One region of the Streptomyces sp. PsTaAH-124 genome, then DNA from elsewhere that is predicted to be linked to it. Evidence: riboswitches for the same ligand, from Rfam matches in the RefSeq annotation. Region 1 holds a riboswitch; each other region holds the start of a gene.
What was found. A riboswitch is a leader RNA that binds a small molecule or an ion and turns the genes downstream of it on or off. The one in region 1 is predicted to bind thiamine pyrophosphate.
Positions count from the first base shown of each region.

Region 2: linked by a shared signal. The riboswitch ahead of thiC (phosphomethylpyrimidine synthase ThiC) and the one ahead of B086_RS0118840 (thiamine ABC transporter substrate-binding protein) in region 1 are both predicted to bind thiamine pyrophosphate.
Region 3: linked by a shared signal. The riboswitch ahead of B086_RS0111745 (purine-cytosine permease family protein) and the one ahead of B086_RS0118840 (thiamine ABC transporter substrate-binding protein) in region 1 are both predicted to bind thiamine pyrophosphate.
Region 4: linked by a shared signal. The riboswitch ahead of thiO (glycine oxidase ThiO) and the one ahead of B086_RS0118840 (thiamine ABC transporter substrate-binding protein) in region 1 are both predicted to bind thiamine pyrophosphate.

Region 1 covers NZ_KB892171.1:100,823-105,027, reverse strand. Annotated here, with positions in the region: gene B086_RS0118845 (ABC transporter permease) at 1-1,567, opposite strand, end outside; gene B086_RS0118840 (thiamine ABC transporter substrate-binding protein) at 1,639-2,709, opposite strand; TPP riboswitch at 2,799-2,904, opposite strand; gene rlmN (23S rRNA (adenine(2503)-C(2))-methyltransferase RlmN) at 2,963-4,069, opposite strand.
Region 2 covers NZ_KB892163.1:64,981-69,185, reverse strand. Annotated here, with positions in the region: gene B086_RS0109920 (hypothetical protein) at 1-694, shown strand, start outside; gene thiC (phosphomethylpyrimidine synthase ThiC) at 773-2,563, opposite strand; TPP riboswitch at 2,556-2,733, opposite strand; gene B086_RS0109910 (YibE/F family protein) at 2,805-4,196, shown strand.
Region 3 covers NZ_KB892164.1:212,994-217,198, reverse strand. Annotated here, with positions in the region: gene B086_RS0111760 (DUF979 domain-containing protein) at 1-183, shown strand, start outside; gene pcp (pyroglutamyl-peptidase I) at 247-897, shown strand; gene B086_RS0111750 (DUF2891 domain-containing protein) at 897-1,916, shown strand; TPP riboswitch at 1,992-2,087, shown strand; gene B086_RS0111745 (purine-cytosine permease family protein) at 2,077-3,480, shown strand; gene B086_RS0111740 (hypothetical protein) at 3,610-4,173, shown strand; gene B086_RS0111735 (LLM class flavin-dependent oxidoreductase) at 4,197-4,205, opposite strand, start outside.
Region 4 covers NZ_KB892169.1:142,549-146,753, forward strand. Annotated here, with positions in the region: gene B086_RS0116105 (thiazole synthase) at 1-676, opposite strand, end outside; gene thiS (sulfur carrier protein ThiS) at 680-880, opposite strand; gene thiO (glycine oxidase ThiO) at 913-2,076, opposite strand; TPP riboswitch at 2,074-2,185, opposite strand; gene B086_RS0116120 (FAD-dependent oxidoreductase) at 2,335-3,603, shown strand; gene B086_RS0116125 (Rv2175c family DNA-binding protein) at 3,869-4,205, shown strand, end outside.

The DNA of each region.
Region 1 (4,205 bases):
CCAGTACCAGCAACGCCACCGCGCACACCACCATGAGGATCGTCGACAGGGCCATGGCCTGGCCGTAGTTGAGGTCGCCGGGCCGGGAGAGCAGCCGGGCCACGGCCACCGGCAGGGTCGGGTTGTCGGGACGGGCGATGAACACGGTCGCCCCGAACTCCCCGAGGGAGACCGCGAAGGCGAACCCGGCGGCGATCAGCAGTGCCCGCCGCACCAGCGGGAGGTCCACCTCGCGCCACACCCGCCACGGCGACGCCCCGAGCACGGCCGCCGCCTCACGCAGCCGTACGTCGACCGCGCGCAGCACCGGCAGCATGGTCCGTACGACGAAGGGCACGCCGACCAGGGCCTGTGCGAGCGGGACCAGGATCCAGGACTGCCTGAGGTCCAGCGGGGGCTTGTCCAGGGCGATCAGGAAACCGAAGCCCACGGTCACCGCCGACACGCCGAGCGGCACCATCAGCAGTGCGTCGAAGCCGCGGACGAGGCGTCCGGCGTCCCGCCGGGTGAGCGCGGCGGCGGCGAGGGAGCCGACGGCGACGGCGATGGCGGTCGCGGCGGCGGCGTAGGACAGGGAGGCGCCGACCGCGTGGAGCGGCGCGACCAGGAAGGTGCCGCCGTCCGGGTCGGTCAGCGCGCGGTAGTAGCCGAAGCCGGGTGCGGTGAGCGAGCGCTGCACCAGCACGGCGAGCGGCAGCAGCACGAGCAGCGCGATGCTCGCGAGGACGGCGGCCAGCAGCGTCCACTGTCCGGCGCCGCGCGGGCGGCGGGCGGTGCGGGCGGCGTCCACCAGCCGCAGCGCGCTCTCCCGGCGCCGTACGGTCCAGGCGTGCACGGCGAGGATCGCGCCCACGGCGGCGAACTGCACGAGGGTGAGGACGGCGGCCGTGGACAGGTCGAACATCTGCGAGGTCTGCCGGTAGATCTCCACTTCGAGGGTGGAGAAGCCGGGGCCGCCGAGGATCTGCACCACGCCGAAGGAGGTGAAGGTGAACAGGAAGACCATCAGCGCGGCGGCGGCGACGGCGGGTGCCAGGGCGGGCAGGGTGACCTTGCGCCAGGCCGTCAGCGGCGAGGCGCCGAGCATCCGCGCGGCCTCCTCCTGCCGCGGGTCGAGCTGGGCCCACAGGCCGCCCACGGTCCGTACGACGACGGCGTAGTTGAAGAAGACATGGGCGAGGAGGATCGCCCACACGGTGGTGTCCAGGCGCACCCCCCACAGGTCGTCGAGGAGGCCGCCGCGTCCGACGAGGGCGAGGAAGGCGGTGCCGACGACGACCGTGGGCAGCACGAACGGCACGGTGACCACGGCCCGCAGTACATTCCGTCCCGGGAAGTCGTAGCGGGCGAACACATAGGCGCCGGGCAGGGCGATCAGCAGGGTGAGCGCGGTGGAGGCCAGCGCCTGCCAGGTGGTGAACCACAGCACGTGCCGGATGTCGGCCCGGCCCAGCACCTCGCCGAACGGGCCCCACTGCCAGGCGCCGCCGGAGTACAGGCCGCGCCGGACGATCGCGGCCACCGGGTAGGCGAAGAACAGCGCGAAGAACGCGACGGGCGCGGCCATCAGGCCGAGCCGCGCCGCGTTCGCCCGGCGGCGCCGCGCCCGGTCCCCCGCGGCGGGGCCTGCCGCGGGGGCTACTTCACTACGAGGGAGGACCACGTCTTGACCCACTGGTCGCGGTTGGCGGCGATGCGGTCGGGGGCCATGGTCCGGGGGTCCTTGGCCTGCGGGCCGTACGCCGTGAAGTCGGCGGGCACGGCGGCGCCCGCGCGCACCGGGTAGACGAACATGTTCAGCGGCATGTCCTGCTGGAACTCCTTGCTGAGCAGGAAGTCGAGGAACGCCTTGCCGCCCTTGGTGTTCCCGGCGTTGCTGAGCAGCCCGGCGTACTCGACCTGCCGGAAGCAGGTGGCGTCCACGACGCCGGTCGGCGCGGTCTTCGGCCTGGGGTCGGCATAGATGACCTCGGCGGGCGGCGAGGAGGCGTAGGAGACGGCGAGCGGCCGGTCGCCCTTGGCCTTCCGGCCGCCCGCGGAGCCGGAGAACTCCTGGTTGTACGCCTGCTCCCAGCCGTCGACGACCTTGACGCCGTTGTCCTTCAGCTTCTTCCAGTAGTCCTGCCAGCCCTTCTCGCCGTACTGGGCGGCGGTGCCGAGCAGGAAGCCGAGGCCGGGCGAGGAGGTCGCCGCGTTCTCGGTGACCAGGAGGTTCCTGTACTGCGGCTTCAGGAGGTCGTCGAAGGAGGCGGGCGGGGCCAGCTTGTGGTCGGCGAAGTACTTCTTGTCGTAGTTGACGCAGATGTCGCCGGTGTCGACGGGCGTGACGCGGTGCTTGGCCTGGTCGACGCGGTAGCGCCGGTCGACCGTGCCGGAGTCCTTCGCCTCGTACGGCTGGAAGAGGCCGTTGTCGAGGGCGCGGGAGAGCAGCGTGTTGTCGACGCCGAAGAAGACGTCGCCCTGCGGGTTGTCCTTGGTGAGGATGGCCTTGTTGACGGCCTGTCCGGCGTCGCCGTCCTTGAGGATGCGGACCTTGTATCCGGAGCGCTTCTCGAAGTCCGCGACGACACTCTTGGACGCGGCCCACGAGTCGTGGCTGACCACGGTCACGGTCGTGGAGTTGTCCGCCTCGCCCCCGGAGGACCCGCACGCGGAGAGGGCGACGAGGCCGAGGCCGGCCGCCGCGGCGGCGAACGTCTTGTGGTGCACTGGATTTTCCTCCTGGATGGTGGCCAGGAAGAGACGCGGCCCTGCCCGGTGACCGCGCGGGACGCGGGACGCCGGGCAGGGCGCAACAGCTCGAGTGATGACCGAACTTCCTACCCAGAATGACCTGGGCGAGGTTCAGAGGGTCTGCGGCCGGTGCCGCACTCTCAGCGCTGTGGCGCTCCCCTGTCGGAATATGAAGATGTGTTGTACGGCCCTCAGACTACCGCCCGGCTGTCGCTGGGCCACCGCTCGGCTACCGCTCCGTGGCGGCCAGCTGTCCGCACGCCCCGTCGATCTCCTGGCCGCGGGTGTCCCGGACCGTCACCGGCACTCCGTGCGCGGCGATCGCCTCGACGAACGCCTTCTCGTCCTCGGGCCGCGAGGCGGTCCACTGGGAGCCCGGCGTCGGGTTGAGCGGGATGAGGTTGACGTGCACCGGCTTGCCCCGGAGGAGGCGGCCGAGCCGGTCGCCGCGCCACGCCTGGTCGTTGATGTCCCGGATCAGCGCGTACTCGATGGACAACCGCCGCCCGGACCGGGCGGTGTACTCGAACCCGGCGTCCAGCACCTCCCGCACCTTCCACCGCGTGTTGACCGGCACGAGGGTGTCGCGCAGCTCGTCGTCGGGGGCGTGCAGGGAGATCGCGAGCCGGCACTTGAGGCCCTCGTCGGTGAACCGGTTGATCGCCGGGACCAGGCCGACCGTGGACACGGTGATGCCGCGCTGCGACAGCCCGACCCCGTCCGGCTCCGGGTCGGTCAGGGCACGGATGGCGCCGATCACCCGCTTGTAGTTGGCCAGCGGCTCGCCCATGCCCATGAACACGATGTTGGACAGCCGCGCCGGTCCGCCCGGCACCTCGCCGTCGCGCAGCGCGCGCATGCCGTCCACGATCTGGTGCACGATCTCGGCGGTCGACAGATTGCGGTCGAGTCCGGCCTGCCCGGTCGCGCAGAACGGGCAGTTCATCCCGCACCCGGCCTGCGAGCTGATGCACATGGTCACCCGGTCCGGGTAGCGCATCAGCACCGACTCGACGAGCGTCCCGTCGAACATCCGCCACAGCGTCTTGCGCGTCGTCCCCTCGTCGGTCGACAGATGCCGTACGACCGTCATCAGCTCCGGCAGCAGCGCCTCGCGCAGCTTCTCCCGCGAGCCGGCCGGGATGTCCGTCCACTGCTCGGGGTCGTGCGCGTACCGCGCGAAGTAGTGCTGCGAGAGCTGCTTGGCACGGAACGGCTTCTCACCGATCGCGGCCACAGCCTCCTTGCGCTCGGCGGGCGAGAGATCGGCAAGATGCCGCGGCGGCTTCTGGGCTCCGCGCGGCGCGACGAAAGTGAGTTCTCCGGGCTTGGGCATGGTGGTACCAGTGTCGCAGATCGACTTGGGTGACCTGCGGGTCACGGCCTGGACGCCTGTCACTGGCGGTCGCCATCTGTCGTCGCCGATCCACCTCGGACGGCCCACAGACGGCCCCGGCGATCGTCCGTCCCTC
Region 2 (4,205 bases), on a different contig from region 1:
CACCGCGGCCGCGGCGACCGAGTACCACCACTACGTGACGGTCCGCGAAAAGCTGCGTCGGCCGGCACCGGCCGGAGCGCCGGCCGTCCGGGACCCCGGCACCGCAGAACCGGACCCGGCCGCGCCGGAACTCGCGGCCACCGCCGGCGAGGCCGTGGAGACCGGCGGCGCGGGGGCCGCCGCGGTGGTCGCGGTTCTCGCCCCCGTCCTCGCCGGGATCGCCGCCGCCCTCTTCCTCCTCGTCGGCTACGCCCTGAAGGCCCTCGACCCGGCACCGGCCTTCGCGCAGAGTCTGGTCACCGTCGGCTGGGTGTTCGGCGCCGTGACCGCGGCGGCCCTCCTGGCGGCCGGTGTGGCACTGCTGGCCACCGCGCTGCGCAACCGGCCCGCACCGGACGCCGTGCCGTACGGCGTCCTCGACGAGGACCTCGCACGGGCCCGGGACGCCTGGCGCGAGGCCCTGCTCGAACGGGGCCTCCTGCCGTTCCTGCGCGAGGCCCTCGCGGCCTCCGCCGGTGCGGCGCCGCACCGCGTGGACCCCGCGGCCCCGAGCGGCCGGATGCCGCATCTGGGCTACGGCCGCCCCGGCTTCAGCAGCCCGGACGACGGGGCGGCCCCGGGCTCCCGTCCGAGCTACTCCAGCCCGGACTTCTCCAGCCCGGACTTCGGGGGTCCGGAACACCGCCCGGAGTGAGCGACCGGACCGGTGCCGGACGGGGACGGGATCCGCCGCCCCCTCCGGCACCGGCAGCCGCCGGCTGTCACACCGGTCTCACTCCGCGATCGGCAGGTACACCCGGTTGCCCGCCGCGGCGAACTCCTTCGACTTCTGGGCCATGCCCTCCTCGATGTCGGTCTCGGCCCGGCCGGTGCCGTGCTCGCGGCGGATGTCCTGCGAGATCTTCATCGAGCAGAACTTCGGACCGCACATGGAGCAGAAGTGGGCGGTCTTGGCGGGCTCCGCCGGAAGGGTCTCGTCGTGGAACTCCCGGGCCGTGTCCGGGTCGAGGGCCAGGTTGAACTGGTCCTCCCACCGGAACTCGAACCGGGCGTCGGAGAGCGCGTCGTCCCATTCCTGGGCTCCCGGGTGCCCCTTGGCGAGGTCGGCCGCATGGGCGGCGATCTTGTAGGTGATGACGCCGGTCTTGACGTCGTCACGGTTGGGCAGGCCGAGGTGCTCCTTGGGCGTGACGTAGCAGAGCATGGCCGTGCCCCACCAGGCGATCATGGCGGCGCCGATACCGGAGGTGATGTGGTCGTACGCCGGGGCGACGTCGGTCGTCAGCGGGCCGAGCGTATAGAACGGAGCTTCATCGCAGATCTCCTGCTGAAGGTCGATGTTCTCCTTGATCTTGTGCATCGGGACATGTCCCGGGCCCTCGATCATCGTCTGTACGTGGAAACGCTTGGCGATCGTGTTGAGTTCCCCGAGCGTGCGCAGCTCCGCGAACTGTGCCTCGTCGTTGGCGTCCGCGATGGATCCGGGCCTGAGGCCGTCGCCGAGCGAGTACGTGACGTCGTAGGCGGCGAGGATCTCGCAGAGTTCCTCGAAGTTCTCGTAGAGGAACGACTCCTTGTGGTGCGCGAGGCACCAGGCCGCCATGATCGAGCCGCCGCGCGAGACGATGCCGGTCTTGCGGTTCGCGGTCAGCGGCACATACGCGAGGCGTACGCCGGCGTGGACCGTCATGTAGTCCACGCCCTGTTCGGCCTGCTCGATGACCGTGTCCTTGTAGACCTCCCAGGTCAGCTCCTCGGCCCTGCCGTCGACCTTCTCCAGGGCCTGATAGAGCGGCACCGTGCCGATGGGGACGGGGGAGTTGCGCAGCACCCACTCGCGTGTGGTGTGGATGTTGCGGCCGGTGGAAAGGTCCATGACGGTGTCGGCGCCCCAGCGGGTCGCCCACGTCATCTTCTCGACCTCCTCCTCGATCGAGGAGGTGACCGCAGAGTTGCCGATGTTGGCGTTGACCTTCACCAGGAACCGCTTGCCGATGATCATCGGCTCGATCTCCGGGTGGTTCACATTGGCCGGGAGCACCGCACGGCCGGCGGCGATCTCCTCACGGACGACCTCGGGGGAGACGTTCTCCCGGAGGGCCACGAACTCCATCTCGGGGGTGATCTCCCCGCGGCGCGCATAGGCCAGCTGCGTCACCGCCTGTCCGCCGCGCCCCCGCCGCGGCTGGCGCGGCCGGCCGGGGAACACCGCGTCGAGGTTGCGCAGTCCTCCGCGCGGCGAGGTGTGCTTGATCCCGTCGTCCTCGGGACGGACGGGACGGCCCGCGTACTCCTCGGTGTCGCCGCGGGCGATGATCCAGTTCTCCCGCAGCGGCGGCAGACCGCGCCGGACGTCGGTGTCCACGAGCGGGTCGGTGTACGCGCCCGAGGTGTCGTAGAGGGTGACCGACTCCCCGTTGGTGAGGTGCACCTGACGGACCGGCACCCGCAGGTCGGGGCGGGTGCCCTCGACATACGCCTTGTGCCAGCCGATGGATTTCCCGGCCTCCGGGGACTGTTCGTCCTGGACGGAGGCAGGCGTGCGTGCGTCCTTGTTGGTCATGAGACCTACTCCCTACGCCGGCATTACCCGGTAACAGGTTCGGCGGTCGACGCAGCGGCTTCCGTCCGGCGGCATTTCCCGGGGAACGTCGTACGTTCCACGTGAAACATCGCGAAGACGAAGGTCAGCGCCCTCTCAGCCCGGTGCTCCGAGCTCCCGCGTGTGCAAAGGTGCCTCCACGCTAGCGCCATGTGTGGCGCGGTGAACAGTGGGCCCCCGGCGTTCTTGCGATGATCGGTCGGTGACCACGACGCAGCAGTTCCCCCATCCGCCGCCGGAACCACGCCCCGGCCCCGAGTCCGGGCACGGCCATGGATCCGGACACGGTCACGGGCATGCGCACGGCCACAGTCATGGCCCGGCCGCGCCTGTCTCGCAGCACCTCCGCAAGATCATCGCTGCGGTTCTGGTCCCGTTCGCCGCCGCCGTGGTGGTCGGGCTCGTCGTGCTCTGGCCCGGCGGCGCCCCCGCACACCAGCGCACCGGCGTGGGCTTCGACCGGCAGACGCAGCAGGCCACGGTCACCCAGGTGGTGGCGGTGAGCTGCAAGGCGGTGAACACCTCGGGCGACACACCGACCGGCGACACCTCCACCGCCGAGGGCGCCTCCGCCCAGGCGCAGGCGTCCGGCACCTGCAAGAAGGCCACGATCCGCGTCGACACCGGAAAGGACAAGGGGCGTACCTTCACGGAGATCGTGCAGCCGGACCAGTCGCGGCAGTTGCACCAGGGCGAGAGGATCGTGGCCGCCTACGAGCCCGCCGCGCCGAGGGAGTTGCAGTACTCGGTCACGGATGTGAGCCGCGGCTTCCCCATGGCGCTGCTGGCCGGAATCTTCGCACTCGCCGTCGTGGTCGTCGGGCGGATGCGCGGGGTGATGGCGCTGGTCGCGCTGGCCATCAGCTTCGTGGTGCTGGACCTCTTCATCCTGCCCGCGATCCTGCAAGGGTCGAATCCGCTGGTCGTGGCCGTGGTGGGAGCGAGCGCGATCATGCTGATCGCGCTGTACATGTGCCATGGCCTGTCCGCCCGTACCTCGGTGGCCGTACTCGGCACGCTGGTCTCGCTGGTGCTGATCGGCGTCCTGGGTTCGCTGTTCATCGGCTGGGCCTCCCTCACCGGCAACACCGACGACAACACCGGACTGATCCATGGCCTGTATCCGTCGATCGACATGAGCGGCCTGCTGCTCGCCGGGGTGATCATCGGGTCGCTCGGTGTCCTCGACGACGTGACGGTCACGCAGACATCGGCGGTCTGGGAGCTGCACGAGGCCAATCCGGCGATGGGCTGGCGGGGGCTGTACCGCGCGGGCATCCGGATCGGGCGCGACCACATCGCGTCCGTCGTCAACACCCTGGTCCTGGCCTACGCGGGCGCGGCGCTGCCGCTGCTGCTGCTCTTCTCGATCGCGCAGAGCAGCGTGGGGACGGTGGCCACCAGCGAACTCGTCGCCGAGGAGATCGTGCGCACGCTCGTGGGCTCGATCGGCCTGGTCGCCTCGGTGCCGGTCACCACGGCGCTGGCGGCTCTCGTCGTCGCGGCCGACCGGCCGCAGCCGGTGGCCGCCCCTGCCGCGGCGGGGCTGCCCGCACCGGCGCGCGGCGGCCGGGGCAGGCGCCGCAAACGGTGATCCGCCCCC
Region 3 (4,205 bases), on a different contig from region 1:
GCGATCGGCATGCTGGCGGGCTTCGCCGGAACGCTGTGCACCCCGATGGCCGCCAACTTCAACATCGTCCCGGCCACCCTGCTCGAACTGAAGGACCAGTACGGGCCGATCAAGGCGCAGATACCCACGGCGATCCCGCTGCTGGGCTGCTGCATCGTGATCATGGCGGTCTTCGCCTTCTGAGCCCGCGGGCCGCCGCGCCCGCCGTCCCGCCCCCTGGCCCTCGTACCTCCTCAAGGAAGCCCCATGACCCGTGTGCTCGTCACCGGCTTCGCCCCGTTCGGCGGCGAACAGGTGAACCCGTCCTGGCAGGCGGCCTCGCTGCTGGCCGCCGAACCGCCCACCGGCCTCGGCGTCACCGCCGCCGAGCTGCCCTGCGTCTTCGGTGCCGCCCTCGACGCGCTGCGGGACGCCGTCCGGGCGAGCGCCCCCGACCTCGTCGTGTGCCTGGGCCAGGCGGGCGGCCGGCCCGCCGTCACCGTCGAACGCGTCGCCGTCAACATCGACGACGCCCGCATCCCCGACAACGCCGGCGCCCAGCCCGTCGACGAGCCCGTGATCCCCGGCGGCCCCGCCGCCTACTTCTCCACACTCCCGGTGAAGGCGTGCGTGGCCGCCCTGCGCGCCGCCGGTGTCCCGGCCGCCGTCTCGAACACCGCGGGCACCTTCGTCTGCAACCACGTCGCCTACGGCCTCGGCCATCTGCTCGCCACCGAGTTCCCCGGGGTGCGCGGCGGCTTCGTGCACGTGCCCTGGGCGCCGGAGCAGGTCACCGACGGCTCCGCGCCCGCCCTGGAGCCCGCCACCGTGGCCCGCGGGCTGCGCGCCCTGCTGGCCGCCGCCGCGAGCACACCCGCCGGACAGGACCTGCGCGTCACCGAGGGGGCCACCCACTGATGCCCCTCGCCTCCCACGCGGCGCCCTTCGCCCGGCTCGCCCTGGCCAACATCACCCGCGAGTACCCCAACTTCCCCGCCCACCTGGTGGCCGCCCCGGACGAGGACACCCGGCCCAGCACCCTCCATCCGGCCTTCTACGGCGCCTACGACTGGCACTCCAGCGTCCACATGCACTGGCTGCTGGTACGGCTGCTGCGCCGCTACGGCGGCACCCCCGCGCTGCCCGGCACCGCGCCGTTCACCGCCGTGCTCGACCGGCACCTCAGCACCGGGCACATCGCCGCCGAGGCCGCCTACCTGCTCGACCGGCCCTCCTTCGAGCGGCCCTACGGCTGGGCCTGGCTCCTCGCGCTCGCCGCCGAGTGCCGCGCCCACGGCGGCGAGCCGGGCGCCCGCTGGGCCGCGGCGCTGGCACCGGGCGTCGCCGCCGTCGACCGGCTGCTGGCCGACTGGCTGCCCAAGGCCACCTATCCCGTACGCCACGGCAACCACCCCAACAGCGCCTTCGCGCTCGGCCTCGCCCTCGACTCGGGCGAGCTGTCCCCCGCGACCGACCGTGCCGTGCGGGACCGGCTGCTGGCCTGGTTCGCCGACGACCACGACGCGCCCGCGCACTGGGAGCCCTCCGGCCAGGACTTCCTGTCTCCCGCCCTGACCGAGGCCGACGCCGTGCGCCGGGTGCTGGAGCCGGAGCGGTTCGCGTCCTGGCTCGACCGGTTCCTGCCCGCCCTGGGCACCGGGGCGCCCTGCCCGCCGCTGGACGTGCCCGTGGTCTCCGACCACACCGATCCGCAGATCGGCCATCTGCTCGGCCTCGCCCTCAGCCGGGCCGCCGCGCTGCGCTCCCTGGCGGCGGCGCTGCCGGACGGACCGGTCCGCGCCCGGCTCGCCGGGGCCGCCGACGCCCATCTCGCGGCGGGCCTGCCCGCCGTGGAGCGCGGCGACTTCACCACCGACCACTGGCTGGCCACCTTCGCCGTCCTCGCCCTGGACCCGGAGCCCGGCACCGGCCGCTGACCCGCCCCTCCCCTCCCCCGCCCTGCCCCGCCCTCCCCGACGCCGCCGGGGAGGGCGGGGCTATCCTGACCGGCGTACCTGGACACGGGGTGCCCCCGCACGGGGGCTGAGATCACACCCGTCGAACCTGAACCAGTTAGGACTGGCGGAGGGATGTCACATGTCAGTGCCGTATGCCCGCGGTGAAGCGGCCCCCGGAGATCCCCGGCACGTCTTCGACGGGCGGATGCCGACGGCCCCGGGCGATCTGCGCATGGAGGCGCGGGGCATCGCCCCGGTCCCCGAGGACGCCCGCTACGGCAGCCCCGCGCGGCTGTTCACCGTCTGGTTCGCCCCCAATCTGACCATGACCGGCGTGTTCACCGGCACGGTCGGCATCACGCTCGGCCTGGACTTCCCGACCGCGCTGGCCGCCGTCGTCCTCGGCACCCTGCTGGGCGCGGTGCCGACCGCCTACCTGGGCACCTGGGGCAGCCGGACCGGTGCGGCGCAGCTGCCGCTGGCCCGCCTCGCCTTCGGCCGGGCCGTCACGGTGCCGGGCGCGCTGCAATGGCTGTCCTCCATCGCCTGGGACGCCCTGATCGGCCTGTTCGGCGGGGACGCGCTGGCCCAGCTCTGCGGCTGGCCGTTCTGGGCCGGGGTGCTGGTGATGATGGCGGGACAGGGCGCGCTGGGCGTGCTCGGCTACGAGGCGATCCACCGCCTCCAGACGGTCATGACGTTCGGGCTCGCCGCGGCCTTCACCGTCGTCGCCGTCAAGCTCGCCGACGGCGGCCACACCGGCGCGAGCGCCACCGCGCACGGCGCCGACCGGGCCGGGGCGTTCGTCCTGACCTGCACCGTCGCGCTGAGCCTCGCCCTGTCCTGGGCCCCCTACGCCAGCGACTTCAGCCGCTATCTGCCCCGGACGGCCTCCCGTCCGCGCATGTTCTGGTGCACCCTGCTCGGCATCGGCCTGTCGTTCGTCGCGGTGCAGGCGCTCGGCCTGTGGGGTGCCGCCCAGTTCACCGACCAGACCGCCCGGGGCGTCGACCGGCTCCTCGGCGGCGGCGCCCTCGGCGCGTTCGGGCTGCTCGCGGTCGCCCTGGCGGCCCTGTGCAGCAACGCCATGAACGACTACAGCGGCTCGCTGGCCCTCCAGACGATGGGGGTGCGCCTGCCACGCCCGGTGGCCGCCGCGTTCGCCGCGGTCCTCGGCTTCCCGCTGGTGCTCTGGATGCACGCCGCCGACACCACCGCCCGCTTCCAGAACGTCCTGCTCTTCGTCGGGTACTGGATCCCCGGGTTCTGCGCCGTCGTCATCGTCGACTGGGCCGCCCGCGCACGGGCCCGCGGCGGCCGCCCGGTCGACCTGGCCGAGGAGACGGCCCGCCCGCAGCCGTGGTGGCCCGCGCTGACGGCGTTCGCCGTCGCCTTCGCCGCCGCGGTGCCCTTCATGAACACCGGCCTCTACCTGGGTCCGGCCGCCGAGGCGCTGCACGGCGCCGACCTCGCCTATCCGGTGGCGTTCGTGGCCGCGCTGCTCGTCTACGCGCCGCTGCGGGGGCTGCGGCTGCGGCGCTGACGGCACCGGCCGCCGAGAGCACCGATCTCGCCGAAACCGTGCGCGCCAACCCGTAGTTGGGCATGCTCACCGCAGCGAGGTGTCCCGCGGACGGGCCGGGCGGGGCCGCAGGGGAAGGCGGTGGGCCGGGTGGCGCACGAGAAGGCGGGGAACGCCACGGGGGCGCGGGCCGCGCGGTCCGGGGCGGTTGCCGCGACCGAGCATGCGGCCCGGGTCGCGGAGCGGCACGGGTTCGGCGCGCACCGCGCCACCCGTGCGCTCGGCGGCGGGGACGTCGGCTGCGCGGGCTTCGGGGCGGGAGTCGTCCTGCTGGCGCCGGGGATCGGCCTGACCGCCGGTTCCCACGGCACGGCGGTCACCGCGCTCGGCGCCGCCTTCCTGGCCCTCGCCGTCGCGCTGCCCCTCGCGGCCCTGCGCCACGAGAGGCACCGCGACGGCCGCCTGCCCCGCATGCATGCCTTCGACGGCGGCCTCGTCCTCACCGGCAGGGACGAGGCCGTCGCGCACCCCTGGCGGGACATCCGCGTGGTGGAGCGCGCCGAGACCACGACGGTCGGCCAGGGCGGCAACCGCATGACCGTCCAGCGCATACGGTTCCAGCACGTCGGCGGGCAGGTGCTGTGCTCCATGGCGTCGGACGCCACCGCCGTCGAGATCGCCAGGGTCGCGCTCGCGGGCGGCGCACACACCTGACGGCCGCTCAGGTCGCCTGTGTCTCACGCCCG
Region 4 (4,205 bases), on a different contig from region 1:
CGTGCCGCATCGCCTCCGCCATCACCGCGGGCTCCTGCGCCCGCGTCACCGCCGAGGCGAGCATCACGGCGTCGCACCCCAGCTCCATGGCCAGCGCCACGTCGGAGGCCGTACCGGCGCCCGCGTCCAGGATCACCGGCACGCGCGCGTGCTCCACGATCAGCTCGAAGTTGTGCGGATTGCGGATGCCGAGGCCGGAGCCGATCGGCGAGCCCAGCGGCATGACCGCGGCACAGCCCACGTCCTGGAGCCTGCGGGCGAGCACCGGGTCGTCGTTGGTGTACGGCAGCACCGTGAAGCCGTCGTCGACCAGCGTCTCCGCCGCGTCCAGCAGCTCGATCGGGTCCGGCAGCAGGGTGCGCTCGTCGGCGATGACCTCCAGCTTGACCAGGTCGGTGCCGAGCGCCTCGCGGGCCAGCCGGGCGGTCAGCACCGCCTCGCCCGCCGTGAAGCAGCCCGCCGTGTTGGGCAGCACCCGGATGCCGAGCCGGTCCAGCACGGACAGCACGGAACCGTGCGAGGAGGGGTCCACCCGGCGCATCGCGACCGTGGTCAGCTCGGTGCCGGAGGCCACCAGGGACCGTTCCAGCACGTCCAGGCTGGGCGCACCGCCGGTGCCCATGATCAGCCGGGAGGTGTAGGACGTGCCTCCCAGGAGGAAGGGGTCGTCGGCCATGGGTCAGCCTCCTTGGACAGCGGTGAGGATCTCGACGCGGTCGCCCTCGGACAGCGCGGTGGCGGGCCACTGCGCGCGCGGGACGACGGTCTCGTTGACGGCGGCGGCCACCCCGGAGGGCGCTGCGGTCACGGCGCGCACGACTGCGTCCAGGGCCGTGCCGGGCGCGATCTCGCGCGGCTCGCCGTTGACGGAGACGGACAGGAGCGGGGACGGGGGCAGGGGTGCGGAGGTGTTCATACGGGCTGCTCCGTGCGGGAGGCGGCGAACCGCCGCGGGGTGAAGGGACGGGCCTCGTCCGGCAGCGCGCCGGTGGTCAGGACGTGCGCCATGACGTCGCCGGTGACCGGGGTGAGCAGCACACCGTTGCGATGGTGCCCGGTGGCCAGCAGCAGCCCGTCCAGACCGGTCGGGCCGAGCAGCGGGGCGTTGTCCGGGGAACCGGGACGCAGCCCGGCGCGGGTCTCGGTCAGCGGCAGCTCGGTGATCCCGGGCACCAGCTCGTGCGCGTCGCGCAGCAGCTCGTAGACGCCGCCCGCGGTCACCGTCGTGTCCCAGCCCAGCTCCTCGCTGGTGGCACCGACGACCAGCTCGCCGTTCAGACGCGGCACCAGGTAGACGTGGCCGCCGCGCACCACGGCGCGCACGGTACGGCTCAGGAACGGCGCGTACCGCTTCGGCACGGTCAGCCGCAGCACCTGCCCCTTGACCGGGCGCACCGGCGGCAGCACCTCGTCCGGGACCCCCGCCAGGCGTCCGCTGAGGCTGCCGGCGGCCAGCACCACCTGCTCGGCGGCGAGCGCCGTGCCGTCGCGCAGGACGCAGCCCGCGGCCCGGTCCCGGGCGAGGGTGAGCCGCTCGGCCCGGTCGCGGTGGAAGACCACCCCGGCGTGCTCGCAGGCGGCCACCAGGGCGGCGGACAGGCGGCGCGGATCGATCTGGTGGTCGCCGTCCACCCGCAGGCCGCCGCGCACACCCGGTGCGAGCATCGGCTCCAGCCGGCGGCAGTCCCGCCCGGACAGCCACTCCGCCTCCAGCCCGCAGCGCAGTTGCAGGGCGTGCAGGTCCCGCAGGTGGGCGCGGTCGTCGGCGTCCAGCGCGACGGCCAGCGTGCCGCAGCGGCGGTAGCCGAGGTCGTGCCCGGTGGCCTCGGTCAGCTCGGCCGCGAAGTCCGGATAGCGGCGGGCCGAGGCCAGGTTCAGGCCGAGCAGCGTCTCCTCGCCGTAGTGCAGCTCCGTGACGGCGGCCAGCATCCCGGCCGCCACCTGCGCGGCCCCGCCGCCCGGCTCGGGGTCCACCACGGCCGTGGACAGCCCGCGCAGGGCCGCCCGCCAGGCGGTCACGAGCCCGATGATTCCGCCCCCGACGACGAGGACGTCTGACGTACGTGGCGACGACATGGGCGTCCAGCCCCTCCCTTCGCCGGCATGACCCGGATCAGGTTCGTACGGTCGGAGGCCGCCAGCCTCCCTCTCAGCCCGGTGCGTCCGGGCTCCCGCGAGTGCTTGTACGGTCGCCAGCCTAGCCCCACGAGCAGCGCCCCTGTAAGGGAGCCTCCGGTGCGCCGCCTCCCCGCGGACCGGGGCCCGGACCGGACCGGCACCCGCGCCCGGACCGGCCCCCTGCCTGACGCCTTGTCAGGTGACTATGGTGATCGGGTGAGCGAGCAGACACCGGAACCGGGACAGGCGCAGGAGCAGGAGCACGGGCGGACCCGGCAGGGCGCGCCGCAGCCGCGGCGCGTGGTCGTCGTCGGCGCGGGCATGGCCGGCGTGCAGACCGCGGTCGCCCTGCGCGAACAGGGCTTCACCGGCACGGTCACCCTGATCGGCGCCGAACCCCACCAGCCCTACGACCGGCCGCCGCTGTCCAAGGCCGTCCTGCTCGGCAAGGCCGAGGGCTCCGCCTTCGACGTCGACTTCGAGGCCCTCGGCGTCGAGCTGCGCCTGGGCTGCGCGGCCCTGGCCGTACGCACCGACGCCCATGTGCTCGACACCTCCGAGGGGCCCGTCCCGTACGACGTGCTCGTCCTGGCCACCGGCGCCGAACCGGTGCGGCTGCCCGGCACCGAGGACGTCCCCGGTGTGCACCTGCTGCGCACCCTGGACGACGCCGAACGGCTGCGCCCGGTCCTCGCCGGGCAGCGGGACGTCGTGGTGGTCGGCGCCGGCTGGATCGGCGCCGAGTTCGCCACCGCCGCGCGCGAGGCGGGCTGCGCCGTGACGGTCGTGGAGGCCGCGGGCCGGCCGCTGGCGGGCGTCCTGCCCGCCGAGGTGGCCGCGCCGATGACCGCCTGGTACGCCGACAGCGGCGCCGTACTGCGCACCCACGCGCGCGTGGCGGCCGTCGAGCCCGGCGCGGTCGTCCTCGACGACGGCGAGCGGCTGCCCGCGGGCGCCGTGGTCGTCGGTATCGGCGCCCGCCCCGCCACCGGCTGGCTGGCCGGTTCCGGCATCGCCCTGGGCGAGTGGGGCGAAGTGCTCGCCGACGACCGTCTGCGCACCGGCGCGCCGGACGTGTACGCGGTCGGCGACTGCGCCTCCTTCCCCTCGCGCCGCTACGGCGAACGCCTGCTGGTCCACCACTGGGACAACGCGCTCCAGGGGCCGCGCACCGTCGCCGCCGACGTGATCGGCCTGACCCCCGCGGCCTACGACCCGGTGCCGTACTTCTGGTCCGAGCAGTTCGGCCGGTTCGTGCAGTACGCCGGGCACCACACGGCGGCCGACGCCATGGTCTGGCGCGGCGAGCCGTCCGGCCCGGCGTGGACGGTCTGCTGGCTGCGCCAGGGGCGGCTGGTCGCCCTGTTGGCGGTCGGCCGGCCGCGGGATCTCGCCCAGGGCAGACGGCTGATCGAGGGGGGCGCGCCGATGGACCCCGAGCTGCTGGCGGACCCGGCGCGGCCGCTGAAGACGGCCGTCGCCTAGGGCCTGTCGTCAAATTCCCGTCGTCCGCCCGGAGGGCGGGCTTCGCGGCGTCAGGTGCGTGCTCTCGGCGTGCCGGGTCCTGGCCTGCGTACTGGACGTACTCGGGTCGGGTCCCGGTGCGGCGAGAGTGCGTGCATGGCGTCGCGGGGCAGGCGGGAATTTGACGACAGGCCCTAGGAGAGGTCCCGGGGCGCGGCGCCGCCGCGCCGCCCGGGTGGACGGGGTCGGCTTCCGCGTGTCAGTGGCAGATGGCACGCTTGGTTCCGTGACCGAGATTGACGCGAAGACCGATGGGCTCGTCCCCGCCTGGCTCACCCTCCCCGATATCGCCGAGATGCTCGGCGTCGAGGTGACGCGTGTGCGGCAGCTGGTGAAGGAGGGCCAGCTCATCGCCGTACGCCGGGGTGAGAACCGCGCGCTGCACGTCCCCGCCGCCTTCATCGACGGGGACAAGGTCGTCAAGGGCCTGACCGGGACCCTGACCCTGCTGCGGGACGACGGCTTCACGGCCGAAGAGATGATCGAGTGGCTCTTCACTCCCGACCCCAGCCTGCCCGGCACCCCCGCGCAGGCCCTCAGCGAGAACCGTGGCACGGAGGTGA